Regions from separate parts of the Candidatus Symbiopectobacterium sp. NZEC127 genome, predicted to be linked through region 2. Evidence: predicted binding sites of a transcription regulator. Region 2 holds the regulator's gene; each other region holds the start of a gene.

Region 1 (3,258 bases), 870 kb from region 2:
TCCATACGTCGAGCAACGGCGCACCGCTTTCACTCAGCGTATCCTGAATATCACGCAGCAACGCGCTTTCCACTTTGATTTCAACCTGGGCATAACCAAACTCGCGCTCGCTGGAGCTTTCCACACGTCCACCCAGCTGCATTGCCATGGTTTGCATGCCGTAGCACACGCCCAATACCGGTACACCGGCCTGGAACACATATTCCGGCGCGCGCGGACTGTTGTGCTCGGTGGTGCTTTCCGGGCCACCGGAGAGGATGATGCCGTTCGGGTTAAATTCGCGAATCTGTGCTTCGGTAACGTCCCATGCCCAGAGCTCGCAATAAACGCCCAGTTCACGCACGCGGCGCGCGACCAGTTGCGTGTACTGCGAACCAAAATCCAGAATGAGTATGCGGTGTTGATGAATATTTTCTGTCATGAGAGGCGTATTCCAAAATACGTAAGAAGCAAAAAATAAGAGAACCCGGCGAAGTTTACCGGGTTTCTGTCAAATCAGCCATCACATCGGCAGATTGGCCTGCGGGCCAAATCAACCCATCCGATAGTTCGGAGATTCCTTGGTGATGGTCACATCGTGCACGTGGCTTTCCTGAATGCCTGCACCGCTGATGCGGACAAATTCGGCCTGAGTGCGCAATGCGTCAATGGTGCCGCAACCGGTCAAGCCCATGCAGGAACGCAGGCCACCCATCTGCTGATGCACGATCTCTTTCAGGCGGCCTTTGTAAGCTACGCGCCCTTCGATCCCTTCCGGCACCAGTTTATCCGCTGCATTATCGCTCTGGAAATAACGGTCAGAAGAGCCTTTGGACATGGCACCCAGCGAGCCCATCCCACGGTAAGATTTAAAGGAACGGCCTTGATACAGCTCGATCTCGCCCGGCGATTCTTCTGTCCCTGCCAGCATCGAACCTACCATCACACAGGCGGCACCGGCAGCGATGGCTTTGGCGATATCACCGGAGAAACGGATGCCACCATCGGCGATAACCGGAATGCCTGTGCCTTCAAGCGCTTCTACCGCGTCGGAAATCGCGGTGATCTGCGGTACACCCACGCCGGTAACGATACGGGTGGTACAAATAGAGCCAGGGCCAATACCGACTTTCACTGCGCTCACGCCCGCGTCAGCCAGCGCTTTGGCGCCGGCACCAGTGGCAACGTTACCGCCGATGATTTGCAGATCGGGGTATTTGGCACGGGTCTCACGAATGCGCTGTAACACGCCCTCAGAGTGGCCGTGCGAGGAGTCGATCAGCAGCACGTCAACACCGGCAGCAACCAGCGCATCGACGCGCTCTTCATTGCCCGCACCCGCGCCAACCGCCGCGCCGACGCGCAGGCGACCGTGTTCGTCTTTACAGGCGTTAGGTTTACGCTCTGCTTTCTGGAAGTCTTTCACGGTGATCATGCCGAGCAGATGGAAGCTGTCATCCACCACCAGCGCTTTCTCAACGCGTTTCTCGTGCATTTTTTGCAGCACCACGTCACGCGCTTCACCTTCACGCACCGTTACCAGCCGGTCTTTCGGCGTCATCACGGCGCTCACCGGGCGTTCCAAATCGGTCACAAAACGCACGTCACGACCGGTGATAATGCCGACCAGTTCGTTATCGTCGGTCACTACCGGGTAACCGGCAAAACCGTTACGCTCGGTCAGCGCTTTGACCTCACGCAGCGTGGTGGTTGGCGTCACGGTTTGCGGATCGACAACCACGCCGCTTTCATGACGCTTCACACGGCTGACTTCTTCCGCCTGGCGTTCAATCGACATGTTTTTATGGATGAAACCGATGCCGCCTTCCTGCGCCAGTGCGATAGCCAAACCGGATTCCGTCACGGTATCCATGGCAGCAGAGAGCATAGGAATATTCAGGCGAATCGTTTTTGTGAGCTGAGTGGTGAGATCGGCAGTGTTCGGCAGAACGGTCGAGTGAGCTGGGATCAGGAGGACGTCATCAAACGTCAGTGCTTCTTTGGCAATACGTAGCATGGGCAATATCTCATGTGGGGATGCGATAAAATATTGCCGTGGCATTATACAGAGCGTAATCGGTTGCCTCCAGCTTTTTTTATAAAAAAACTTGATTAACCTTTCAGGCAAGGTAGTATCGGTTAATTAACCCTCTGTTTTAAAATTTGATCTCGCTCACTAAATCGGGTTAGCCAACGCCATGTCCCAAGCGCCTTCATCCGCTATTTTTACCGTCAGCCGCCTCAATCAAACCGTCCGGCAACTGTTGGAAATGGAAATGGGGCAAATTTGGCTGTGCGGCGAGATATCCAATTTCTCCCAGCCCGCGTCAGGCCACTGGTACTTTACCCTGAAAGATGAGCGCGCCCAGGTGCGCTGCGCTATGTTTCGCACCAGCAATCGTCGCGTGACGTTTCGCCCGCAAAACGGACAGCAGGTGCTGCTGCGCGCCACGATTACCCTGTACGAGCCGCGCGGTGATTACCAACTGCTGGCAGAGAGCATGCAACCCGCAGGCGATGGCCTGTTGCAACAGCAGTTCGAACAGCTTAAGCAGCGGTTAGCGTCAGAAGGGTTGTTCGATCAGTCGTTCAAGCAGGCGCTCCCCCGCCCCGCCAACAGCGTCGGCGTGATTACTTCACCCAGCGGCGCGGCGCTGCACGATATTCTGCATGTGCTACAGCGGCGCGATCCGGCACTGCCTGTGGTGATTTATCCGAGTCAGGTGCAGGGCGAAGAGGCCCCGGTGCAGATTGTTCGCGCCATTCAGCTTGCCAACCAGCGGCAGGAGTGTGATGTACTGATCGTCGGGCGCGGCGGCGGTTCGCTGGAAGACCTCTGGAGCTTTAACGATGAACGGGTGGCGAGAGCCATCTTCGCCAGTCGTATTCCTATCGTGAGCGCGGTCGGCCATGAAACCGACGTCACCATTGCCGACTTCGTGGCGGACTTACGCGCCCCCACCCCGTCGGCAGCGGCAGAGTTGGTCAGTCGCGATCGCAACGAACTGCTGCGCCAACTACAGGCACAGCGTCAGCGGCTGGAGATGGCGATGGACTATTCACTGGCCCAGCGCCAGCGTGATTTCTCCCGGCTCTACCACCGTTTGCAGCAACAGCATCCACAGTTACGGTTGGCGCGCCAGCTTAACCAATTGATCACCCTGCGTCGCAGGCTCGATGAAAGTATGCAACAGCAACTTCGTCGCGCGACCCTGCGCAGTGAACGGTTGCAGCAGCGACTGACGCAGCAGCAGCCGCTGTCACGCATTCACCGTGCGC
Region 2 (3,258 bases):
GACAGACACGATGCGATCGAAATGTCGGTTAAGGTCACGATAATCCTGCAATTCAATGGTAACGTTAAGATCGTGACAGCGCGCCTGAGCCAGTTTTTGCTGCTCACGCGAAATGGTCACGCCGTAAACCGATACGCCATAATGGCGTGCCGCATAGGCGGCCAGTCCGCCCCAACCGCAGCCAATATCCAACAGGGTCATGCCCGGCTGAAGCTGAAGCTTTTCGCAAATCATGCGCAGTTTGGCCTGTTGCGCCTGCTCAAGGGTCGTGGCCTCTTTCCAGTAGCCGCAGGAATATTGCATATGCGTATCAAGCATCAGGCTAAACAGATCGTTGCCCAGATCGTAATGCTCCTCGCCGACAATCCAGGCACGCTTGCGCGATTGCAGGTTAATCAAACGCGTGGCGACAATATGCAAAATGTCTTTGAGATGATGGGGGGCTTTTTTCTCAAGCCCCGCGCGTAAGAGACGCCGAAAAAAGCAGTCTAAACGATCGCACTCCCACCAACCGTCCATATAGCTTTCCCCGAGTCCCAGTGAGCCTTCACGCAGAACGCGCTTGTAGAAATCGGGGTTGCGTACCCTGATATCAAACGGTCGAGAACCATTGATTTTGATATCAGCGATAGCCAATAACGCTTGAACGATCCGGAACCAGGACGTGTTATTTTCTGCCAGTTCCTCTACATATGATGAACTCATAACTTCTCCCAACCTTGCCAGGCAGCGCCGCAAGGAACAGCATAGACAGTCTTTCATCAACCCTAACGCTGCGGTTTGCGCACAGCGTGTTCGAATCACGGGCAAGTTACCCGTTGTTCAAAGAGTAAGCGGTTGCATTCGTGCGCAGCCGTTTATGCTTGCCCGTTGCACAGTGGCAGCAGGCATAACATCCATCGTCTACTCTCTGGATACCCAGAGGGAATGAAGAGTCAAAGCCGGTACGTGGTAGCACGTAGGGGCACGTATCCTGATACGCAATTCTGCGCTTTTTGTAATAAGGATAAGTGTAGGGATATTGTCCGAATGAAAAACAGTGTATGACTGCTTCAATCAGAGGACAAGTCGAAATTGATTGATGCAGCCATGAAGAATATAAAAATCAATATATTATAAGAAAATCGTCTTAAACATTAACGGCGATAGTCGCGGAACGGACCATCACCCACGGAACGCCGCTCAATAAGGGTCGGATGAACCTCAATCACCTGTGCATCTTCGCGCTTGCTGGTGATGCGATCGAGCAGCATGGTAAAGGCAGATTGACCCAAACGCTCTTTGGGCTGGTGGATGGTGGTCAAGGCCGGCGTGAAATAACGCGCATGGCGAACATTATCGTAGCCAATCACGGAAATATCTTGCGGTACACGTAGCCCTAGCTCATCTGCCGCGCAGATAGCGCCCATCGCCATGATATCGCCGCCGCAGAAAATGGCGGTCGGGCGCTGTTTCTGCGCCAAAATCTGGTGCATGGCTTTATAGCCGGATTCCGGTTCAAAATCGCCCTGAACAACCCACTCATCGCGTACCGTGATATCCGCTTCGTGCAAGGCTTTGAGAAAACCCAGATAACGCCCACTGCCGGTGTTGCGTTCCTGAATACCGGGAATGGCACCGATGTCGCGGTGGCCGCGCTCAATCAGGTATCGGCCAGCCAGATATCCGCCTTCAAAAGCGTTGTCAATAATGGTGTCGGTGAAATCGCTGTGTGCCTGACCCCAATCCATCACCACCATGGGAATGCTGCGATAATCCGCCAACATGCCCAACAGTTCGGGCGGATATTCCGCACACATCACCAACAGGCCATCGACCCGTTTTTGCGCCAGCATGGAAAGATAGGCTCGCTGTTTTTCCAGGTTATTGTGCGAGTTGCACAGAATCAGGGTGTAGCCTTTGGCATAACAACTGTTTTCAACCGCTTCGATGATTTCTGCGAAGTAGGGTGCTTCGCTTGAGGTGGCGAGCAGTCCGATGGATTTGGTGTGGTTGACCTTTAAGCTCCGCGCTACTGCGCTCGGGGAGTAGTGTAATTCCTTGATGGCTTCCCGCACGGCCGTTTTGGTCTCTTCGGCGACGAAACGTGTTTTGTTGATGACGTGAGAGACGGTTGTAGTTGAAACGCCAGCACGCTTTGCCACATCTTTGATCGTTGCCATCTAAAAATGACTCCTGAACCTACTTGTTACGGCAGTATATAGTTTGTTAATCGTTTGCTTTTGCGTAATGTTCTCTTTCTGATGGAATAAACAGGATATCAGAAGGAGACTGCCGACGTACTTTGTACCTAAAGGGGATGCATTGATCCCATTGAAGATGACGTGTTCGGACACCGACGCAGCGCACGGTAAACTGCGAATTCTGGCTGATTTGCCGCGAAAGTGAAAGGGATAATTGATATAATTAGTGCAGCCGGGATCGGAGATTTTCCCTATAAATTGTGTAACAATACCTTCTTGGCGTCATTGTGCTGCGGCGATTGGCGTGCAAAAAGCAATGTGGCATCCAATGCGGCGGCAATTTCCACGCATTTCTGTGTTTCAAGGAGATAGAATGAATACTGATTTGAAAATGTCATTACTGACCACGGTTGGGGCGTTAGTCATGATCATGGTATTTAGCTTTGTTGCCGTATTGAACTGACAGCGATTAAAATAAAGACTAGGCTGCGTAGGCATCACCTGGTCTTTATTATTTTATCCGTAACGCGTCGATTGGGCGATTAGCGAATCGTTTGTGGTGTCACCACGCGACGTGCGCCAATGTAGTGTTCCTGCCAGTAGTCCTCACTCAACTTACTGATCTTGATATCGGCACCGGTACGCGGTGACTGAATAAACTTGCCATTGCCAAGATAAACCCCGACATGATCGGCGGTGCCACGGCCGTTGATGCGGAAGAACACCAGATCGCCAATCTCCAGTTCACCCTTATTGATGGGAGCAGCATCGCGCAGGTGATACATCTCATTGGCGGTGCGTGGGATAGGAATTTTCACCACATCCTTATAGGCATAATAGACCAGACCGCTACAGTCGAAACCGGTGTAAGGCGAGTTACCGCCCCATTGATAAGGCTTACCGATCTGGCTCATCAGCTTGTTCATTGCCGTCATTTTTGCATGCTGGTAGCGGCGCTTATGCGCTTCGCTCAGCACTGGCTCTTTGCCCGCTTTTTTTGCGCCTGGCTTTATCGCCGCCGTTTTTTGCGTAGTCGTTTCCGCCCCTTTTTTGAGCCCTTTTACCAGCTTTGCCG
Region 3 (3,258 bases), 910 kb from region 2:
GATGGGTAAGTAGAAAGAACGCCTAGTACGGCACTTACTGCCACCACCAACGGTTTGACTTTGAATGACGAAGACCTCATCCGGCACTTCTCCCAAATAGTATAACTCATTGATATTTCATCATTCCGCTGATATCGATAGCATTTTAATTAATAACGGTGAATAAACATGATTTACCGTTATTGATTAGAAGCAACCTTCCTGGAAACAACGTCTTTGCGATAAGAACTGTCTCAAAGGGTAGACGGGGCGTGGCAGAAAACTTTCATATTCTGATTGTTGCTTTAGGCGCATCAGAGGACGGATATCAGAGGGTTACGCGGAGATAGTGAGGAAGAGCGATAAAAAAAACGCCAGCCCGAAGGCTGGCGTTGGCATACAGGTTACTGGCGATCAGGCATAAACCGGGAAACGCTCGCAAATAGCGAGTACTTTTTGTTTCACGCGTTCAATGGTCGCTTCGTCATTGATGTTATCCAATACGTCACAGATCCAGCCTGCCAGCTCACGCACTTCCGCTTCCTTGAAACCACGACGGGTTGCCGCCGGAGTACCGATGCGGATACCGGAGGTAACAAACGGGCTCTTCGGATCGTTCGGCACACTGTTTTTGTTAACGGTAATGTTAGCGCGACCCAGAGCGGCATCGGCTTCTTTGCCGGTCAGGTTTTTGCTCACCAGATCGAGCAGGAACAGGTGGTTACTGGTGCCACCAGACACCACGTTGAAACCGCGCGTCAGGAAGACCTCAACCATGGCCTTGGCATTCTTCGCCACTTGTTGCTGGTAAACTTTGAACTCAGGTTCCATCGCTTCTTTCAGCGCGACCGCTTTACCGGCGATAACGTGCATCAACGGGCCACCCTGGCCGCCAGGGAAGACGGCAGAGTTCAGTTTTTTGTACAGATCTTCATCACCGCCTTTCGCCAGAATCAGGCCGCCGCGCGGACCCGCCAGCGTTTTATGGGTGGTGGTGGTGACGATATGCGCATGGGGAACCGGGTTAGGATAAACGTCAGCCGCGACCAGACCCGCAACGTGCGCCATATCGACAAACAGATAAGCACCGATGCTGTCAGCGATTTCACGCATTTTTGCCCAGTCAACCACGCCTGAGTAGGCAGAGAAACCGCCTACGATCATTTTCGGTTTGTGGGTTTGCGCCAGTTCAGCCATTTCCTGGTAATCAATTTTACCGCTTTCATCGATACCGTAAGGAATAACTTTGTACAGCTTGCCAGACAGGTTAACCGGAGAGCCGTGAGTCAGGTGGCCGCCGTGTGCCAGGTTCATCCCCAGAATGGTATCACCCGGTTGCAGCAGCGCGGTATACACGGCAAAGTTAGCCTGAGAACCGGAGTGCGGTTGCACGTTGGCGTAGTCGGCGCCGAACAGCGCTTTAGCACGGTCAATCGCCAGTTGCTCTACGATGTCAACGTATTCGCAGCCGCCGTAATAACGTTTGCCAGGGTATCCTTCCGCATATTTGTTGGTTAACTGAGACCCTTGAGCCTGCATAACACGTGGGCTGGTGTAGTTTTCTGACGCAATCAGTTCAATATGTTCTTCCTGACGCACCACTTCTTGCTGCATCGCGTGCCACAGTTCGGCATCGTAATCGGCAATGTTCATTTCACGCTTTAACATCCGCATCTCCTGACTCAGCTAACTATATGTACAGTAAAAATGCCCGCAACGGGTATTGGCCTATAGTGTAAACCGTTTATCCCCTTGCATGATAGGGCTTGACAGAGGTTTTTACGCAAACGATTAGCTTCAAGCAGCACAAGGCTTAGCGGCCTAATGACTTCATGCGCTGGCAAGGGAGTTTTCTTCATCTGCATCCTGCATTTTCTTCATTTTGTGTTCCCGTCGACACAATAAACACCAACACCAAGCAGGGATTTACAATGCGGCAACGCTCGAATAAGATGCATTAAAAATACATCTTATAAAACCACCTGGAGTCACCATGCTAGACGCAAAAACCATCGCTACCGTAAAATCAACGATTCCCTTGCTGGCACAAACCGGCCCGGCACTGACCGCCCACTTCTATCAGCGCATGTTCACTCACAATCCTGAGCTGAAAGACATTTTCAACATGAGCAATCAGCGCAACGGCGATCAGCGAGAAGCGTTATTCAACGCTATCTGCGCCTATGCGGCCAACATCGACAATCTCTCGGCACTGCTGCCTGCGGTGGAGCGTATTGCACAAAAACATGCCAGTTTCTCTATCCAGCCCGCACAATATGGCATCGTTGGCGAACATCTGCTTGCCACGCTGGATGAATTGTTTAGCCCCGGCGAAGAGATATTGGATGCCTGGGGTAAGGCCTATGGCGTGTTGGCTGATGTTTTTATTCAGCGCGAACACGCCATTTATCAGGATGCAGCTAGCCAGCACGGCGGCTGGGAAGGCACTCGCCCCTTCCGTATCGTGAAAAAGCAGGCGCAGAGTGCGCTGATCGCCAGTTTCACGCTGGAGCCGGTCGATGGCAAACCGGTGGTGGATTTTAAACCCGGCCAGTATTTAGCAGTCTATGTTCGCCACGACAGCCTCACTCACCAAGAGATTCGCCAATATTCTCTGACTCACGCCCCCAATGGCCGCACCTACCGCATTGCGGTGAAACGCGAGGATCAGGGGACGGTCTCCGGCTATCTCCATGACATTGCACAGGAAGGCGATATCATTTCACTGGCAGCGCCCCACGGGGATTTCTTTTTATCGGCCTCTCCTACCACGCCGGTCACGCTTATCTCTGCGGGTGTAGGGCAAACCCCATTGCTCAGCATGCTGCACCAGTTAAAAGATCAAGCACATGGGGCGGACGTTCTGTGGTTGCACGCCGCTGACAACGGCGATGTGCATGCCTTTGGTGATGAACTGGCGCAGATTAGCCAGCAATGGCCCGCATTGACACGTTACGTGTGGTATCGCGAACCCGGCAAAGACGATCGTCCCGGCGAAGATTTCCACCACCACGGCGTAATGGCGTTGGACACACTGGCGTCACGTCTGACCGATGTGACCATGCATTTTTATCTGTGCGGCCCGGTGGCCTTTATGCAATTCGTCGCTCGTCAACTCCTCGCATTGGGCATCGCGCCCTCACAATTACACTACGAGTGCTTTGGCCCGCATAAAGTCGTGTAATACACCGACTCGCAAGCCCCTACCGCGCGGACAAACGCACGCGCGGTAATCTTATCCACGATCACAAATTTATGCTCCCGCCCGATCCGGTAATG
Region 4 (3,258 bases), on a different contig from region 2:
CAAAGGCGGCTCGGTCAGCAAACCCTTGCGGGTCGATGACATGGGCCGGAATCTCGGCTTCTTGCGCCAGCACCAGACCATAGGCTTCTGGATTGTTGCTGAACACGGCTGCGATATTTGCTTTGACGCGCTTGCGCGCGCAGGCGTCAATCAACGCCTGCAAGTTGCTTCCTTGACCTGAGAGCAAGACAACGATGTTTTTCATTAATTAATGACCACTGCGTCTCCGGCGTTAGCGGGTTGAATAACGCCAATTTTCCATGCGGTTTCACCCTGGCTATTGAGGAATGCCACGGCTTCCTCTGCCTGTTCAGCAGGCAGTGCGATAATCATACCCACACCGCAGTTAAAAGTACGGTACATTTCGTGACGGCTGACGTTGCCCGTCTGTTGCAGCCAGTTGAACACGGCGGGCCACTGCCAGCTGGATTCATCAATGTTGGCCTGCATGCCTTCTGGCAGCACGCGTGGGATATTTTCCCAGAAACCGCCACCGGTCAGGTGAGCAATCGCGTGTACATCTACTTTTTCAATCAGCGCCAGAATAGATTTAACGTAGATCTTGGTCGGTGCCAACAGATGATCGGCCAATGACTTGCCTTCAAGCGTCGTCTGTTCCGGATCGGTTTTGCTCACCTCAAGAATCTTACGTACCAGTGAATAGCCGTTAGAGTGCGGGCCACTGGCTGCCAGTGCTATCAGGGTATCACCTGCCTGCACTTTACTTCCGTCGATGATCTCTGATTTTTCAACAACACCGACGCAAAAACCGGCGACATCGTAATCCTCGCCGTGGTACATGCCGGGCATTTCAGCGGTTTCGCCGCCGACCAGCGCGCAGCCTGACTGCTTGCACCCTTCGGCAATACCGGTGATCACGCTGGCGGCGGTATCGACATCCAGTTTCCCCGTGGCGTAGTAATCCAGGAAGAACAGCGGCTCGGCCCCTTGAACTACCAGATCGTTGACACACATGGCCACCAGATCGATACCGATGGTGTCGTGGCGTTTCAGATCCATGGCAAGACGCAGTTTGGTGCCGACCCCGTCAGTACCGGAAACCAGAACCGGTTCACGGTATTTTTGGGGCAAGGCGCACAGGGCACCGAAACCGCCCAGACCGCCCATCACTTCAGGACGGCGGGTTTGTTTCACTACGCCTTTAATACGGTCTACCAATGCGTTGCCAGCATCAATATCCACGCCTGCGTCTTTGTAGCTAAGAGAGGTTTTGTCGGTCACTGCGGAGTCCCCACGGAGAATACAATTGGTGGTGAGATAGTGAGCATATCCAGCCTGGTGGATCTACCCCTATCGAAGCGCGCTAATTCTAACAGCGAGAGCAATCGTTTGCGAGTGGTGTGTTGCCTGCTTTGCATTTTTCCTGTTCAATGAGAATTTCCCTGCCCGGTTGATCTGGATCAGGCTATAACCTGTAGCGCTTAAGCAAAAAAGCGGTATAATCCCGCGATTTTTTTTATGATGGGCTGCCATGTCCGCCCTCGGCGCACCGATTCTGCGTCGTGAGGATATCCGTCCACTTTCTATAGGGGGAATAGAATGAAGGTCGTCGAGGTTAAACACCCGCTCGTCAAACATAAGCTTGGCCTGATGCGTGAAAACGATATAAGTACAAAACGCTTTCGTGAACTGGCATCCGAAGTCGGCAGCTTATTGACCTATGAAGCCACTGCCGATCTGGCCACAGAGAAAGTAACCATCGAAGGCTGGTGCGGTCCGGTGGAAGTCGATCAGATCAAAGGCAAAAAAATTACCGTGGTGCCGATCCTGCGTGCAGGTCTGGGCATGATGGAAGGCGTGCTGGAAAACGTACCGAGCGCGCGCATCAGCGTGGTGGGCATGTACCGCAACGAAGAGACGCTGGAGCCGGTGCCTTATTTCCAGAAACTGGTCTCCAACATTGATGAGCGTATGGCGCTGGTGGTGGATCCGATGCTGGCGACCGGTGGTTCGATGATTGCCACTATCGATCTGCTGAAGAAAGCGGGTTGCCAGAGTATCAAGGTATTGGTGCTGGTGGCTGCACCGGAAGGGATTGCCGCGTTGGAAAAAGCGCACCCTGACGTTGAGCTGTACACCGCTTCCGTCGACAAGGGGCTCAATGAGCATGGCTACATCATGCCGGGTCTGGGTGACGCGGGCGATAAGCTCTTTGGTACTAAATAAGCCGTATCAGCCGACTGAGTAAGTCGGCTTTTTTTTGCGCCGGTTTCGCCGCGCAAAATCCATGGCGGTTTTTCACCCAGGTTTCGCACGATTTTTATAATCAGCCTCGCTTCCCTACGTGGTGACGCGTGGGGGCGGCTGGGCTGTGATAATGAGGCTGGACCAACCGGCTACCCACAACATCAAGTGACTTTTACAGAGGATATAAACGATGACTCGTCGCGCCATCGGGGTGAGTGAACGACCCCCCTTGCTACAAACCATCCCGCTGAGCTTCCAGCACCTGTTTGCCATGTTCGGCGCGACGGTGTTGGTGCCGATTCTGTTCAAAATCAACCCCGCGACCGTGCTGCTGTTCAACGGCATTGGCACACTGCTGTATCTGTTTATCTGTAAGGGCAAGATCCCGGCGTACCTGGGTTCCAGCTTTGCCTTTATTTCTCCGGTACTGTTGCTGCTGCCGCTGGGCTATGAAGTGGCGCTGGGCGGTTTTATCATGTGCGGCGTGCTGTTCTGCCTGGTATCGCTGATTGTGCAACGCGCTGGCACCGGTTGGCTGGATGTGATTTTCCCACCGGCGGCGATGGGGGCAATTGTTGCGGTCATCGGTCTGGAACTGGCGAGCGTTGCGGCGGGCATGGCCGGTCTGCTGCCTGCGGATGGTGCGTCTGTCGATAGCAAAACCGTGATTATTTCGTTGGTGACCTTGGGCGTTACCGTTCTGGGCTCGGTACTGTTCCGCGGTTTTCTGGCCATCATCCCGATTCTGATCGGCGTGCTGGTGGGTTATGGCTTATCGTTTGCCATGGGCGTGGTAGATTTCGCCCCCATCGCACAGGCTCACTGGTTTGCACTGCCAACCTTCTATACGCCGCGCTTTGAATGGTTTGCCATTCTGACTATCCTGCCTGCCGCGCTGGTAGTGATTGCAGAACACGTGGGTCACCTGGTGGTTACCGCCAATATCGTGAAAAAAGATCTGATGCGCGATCCTGGCTTGCACCGTTCGATGTTTGCCAACGGCCTTTCTACCATGATCTCCGGTTTCTTCGGTTCAACCCCGAATACCAC

What was found. Region 2 encodes PurR, which represses purine synthesis genes. Its sites were predicted from a motif close to CANGCAAACGTTTGCNTG; they were not measured.
Region 1: the regulator PurR is predicted to act here: its motif matches at 2,049-2,066, upstream of guaB (IMP dehydrogenase).
Region 3: the regulator PurR is predicted to act here: its motif matches at 1,760-1,777, upstream of glyA (serine hydroxymethyltransferase).
Region 4: the regulator PurR is predicted to act here: its motif matches at 1,340-1,357, upstream of purM (phosphoribosylformylglycinamidine cyclo-ligase).

The regions. Positions count from the first base shown of each region.
Region 1 covers NZ_JAGFPG010000001.1:2,130,043-2,133,300, forward strand. Annotated here, with positions in the region: gene guaA (glutamine-hydrolyzing GMP synthase) at 1-421, opposite strand, end outside; gene guaB (IMP dehydrogenase) at 533-1,996, opposite strand; gene xseA (exodeoxyribonuclease VII large subunit) at 2,178-3,258, shown strand, end outside.
Region 2 covers NZ_JAGFPG010000001.1:1,263,013-1,266,270, reverse strand. Annotated here, with positions in the region: gene cfa (cyclopropane fatty acyl phospholipid synthase) at 1-705, opposite strand, end outside; gene purR (HTH-type transcriptional repressor PurR) at 1,137-2,162, opposite strand; gene J5069_RS05685 (YnhF family membrane protein) at 2,557-2,646, shown strand; gene J5069_RS05680 (C40 family peptidase) at 2,726-3,258, opposite strand, start outside.
Region 3 covers NZ_JAGFPG010000001.1:2,173,143-2,176,400, forward strand. Annotated here, with positions in the region: gene J5069_RS09970 (autotransporter outer membrane beta-barrel domain-containing protein) at 1-80, opposite strand, end outside; gene glyA (serine hydroxymethyltransferase) at 394-1,647, opposite strand; gene hmpA (NO-inducible flavohemoprotein) at 1,973-3,163, shown strand.
Region 4 covers NZ_JAGFPG010000004.1:298,101-301,358, forward strand. Annotated here, with positions in the region: gene purN (phosphoribosylglycinamide formyltransferase) at 1-205, opposite strand, end outside; gene purM (phosphoribosylformylglycinamidine cyclo-ligase) at 205-1,242, opposite strand; gene upp (uracil phosphoribosyltransferase) at 1,561-2,187, shown strand; gene uraA (uracil permease) at 2,399-3,258, shown strand, end outside.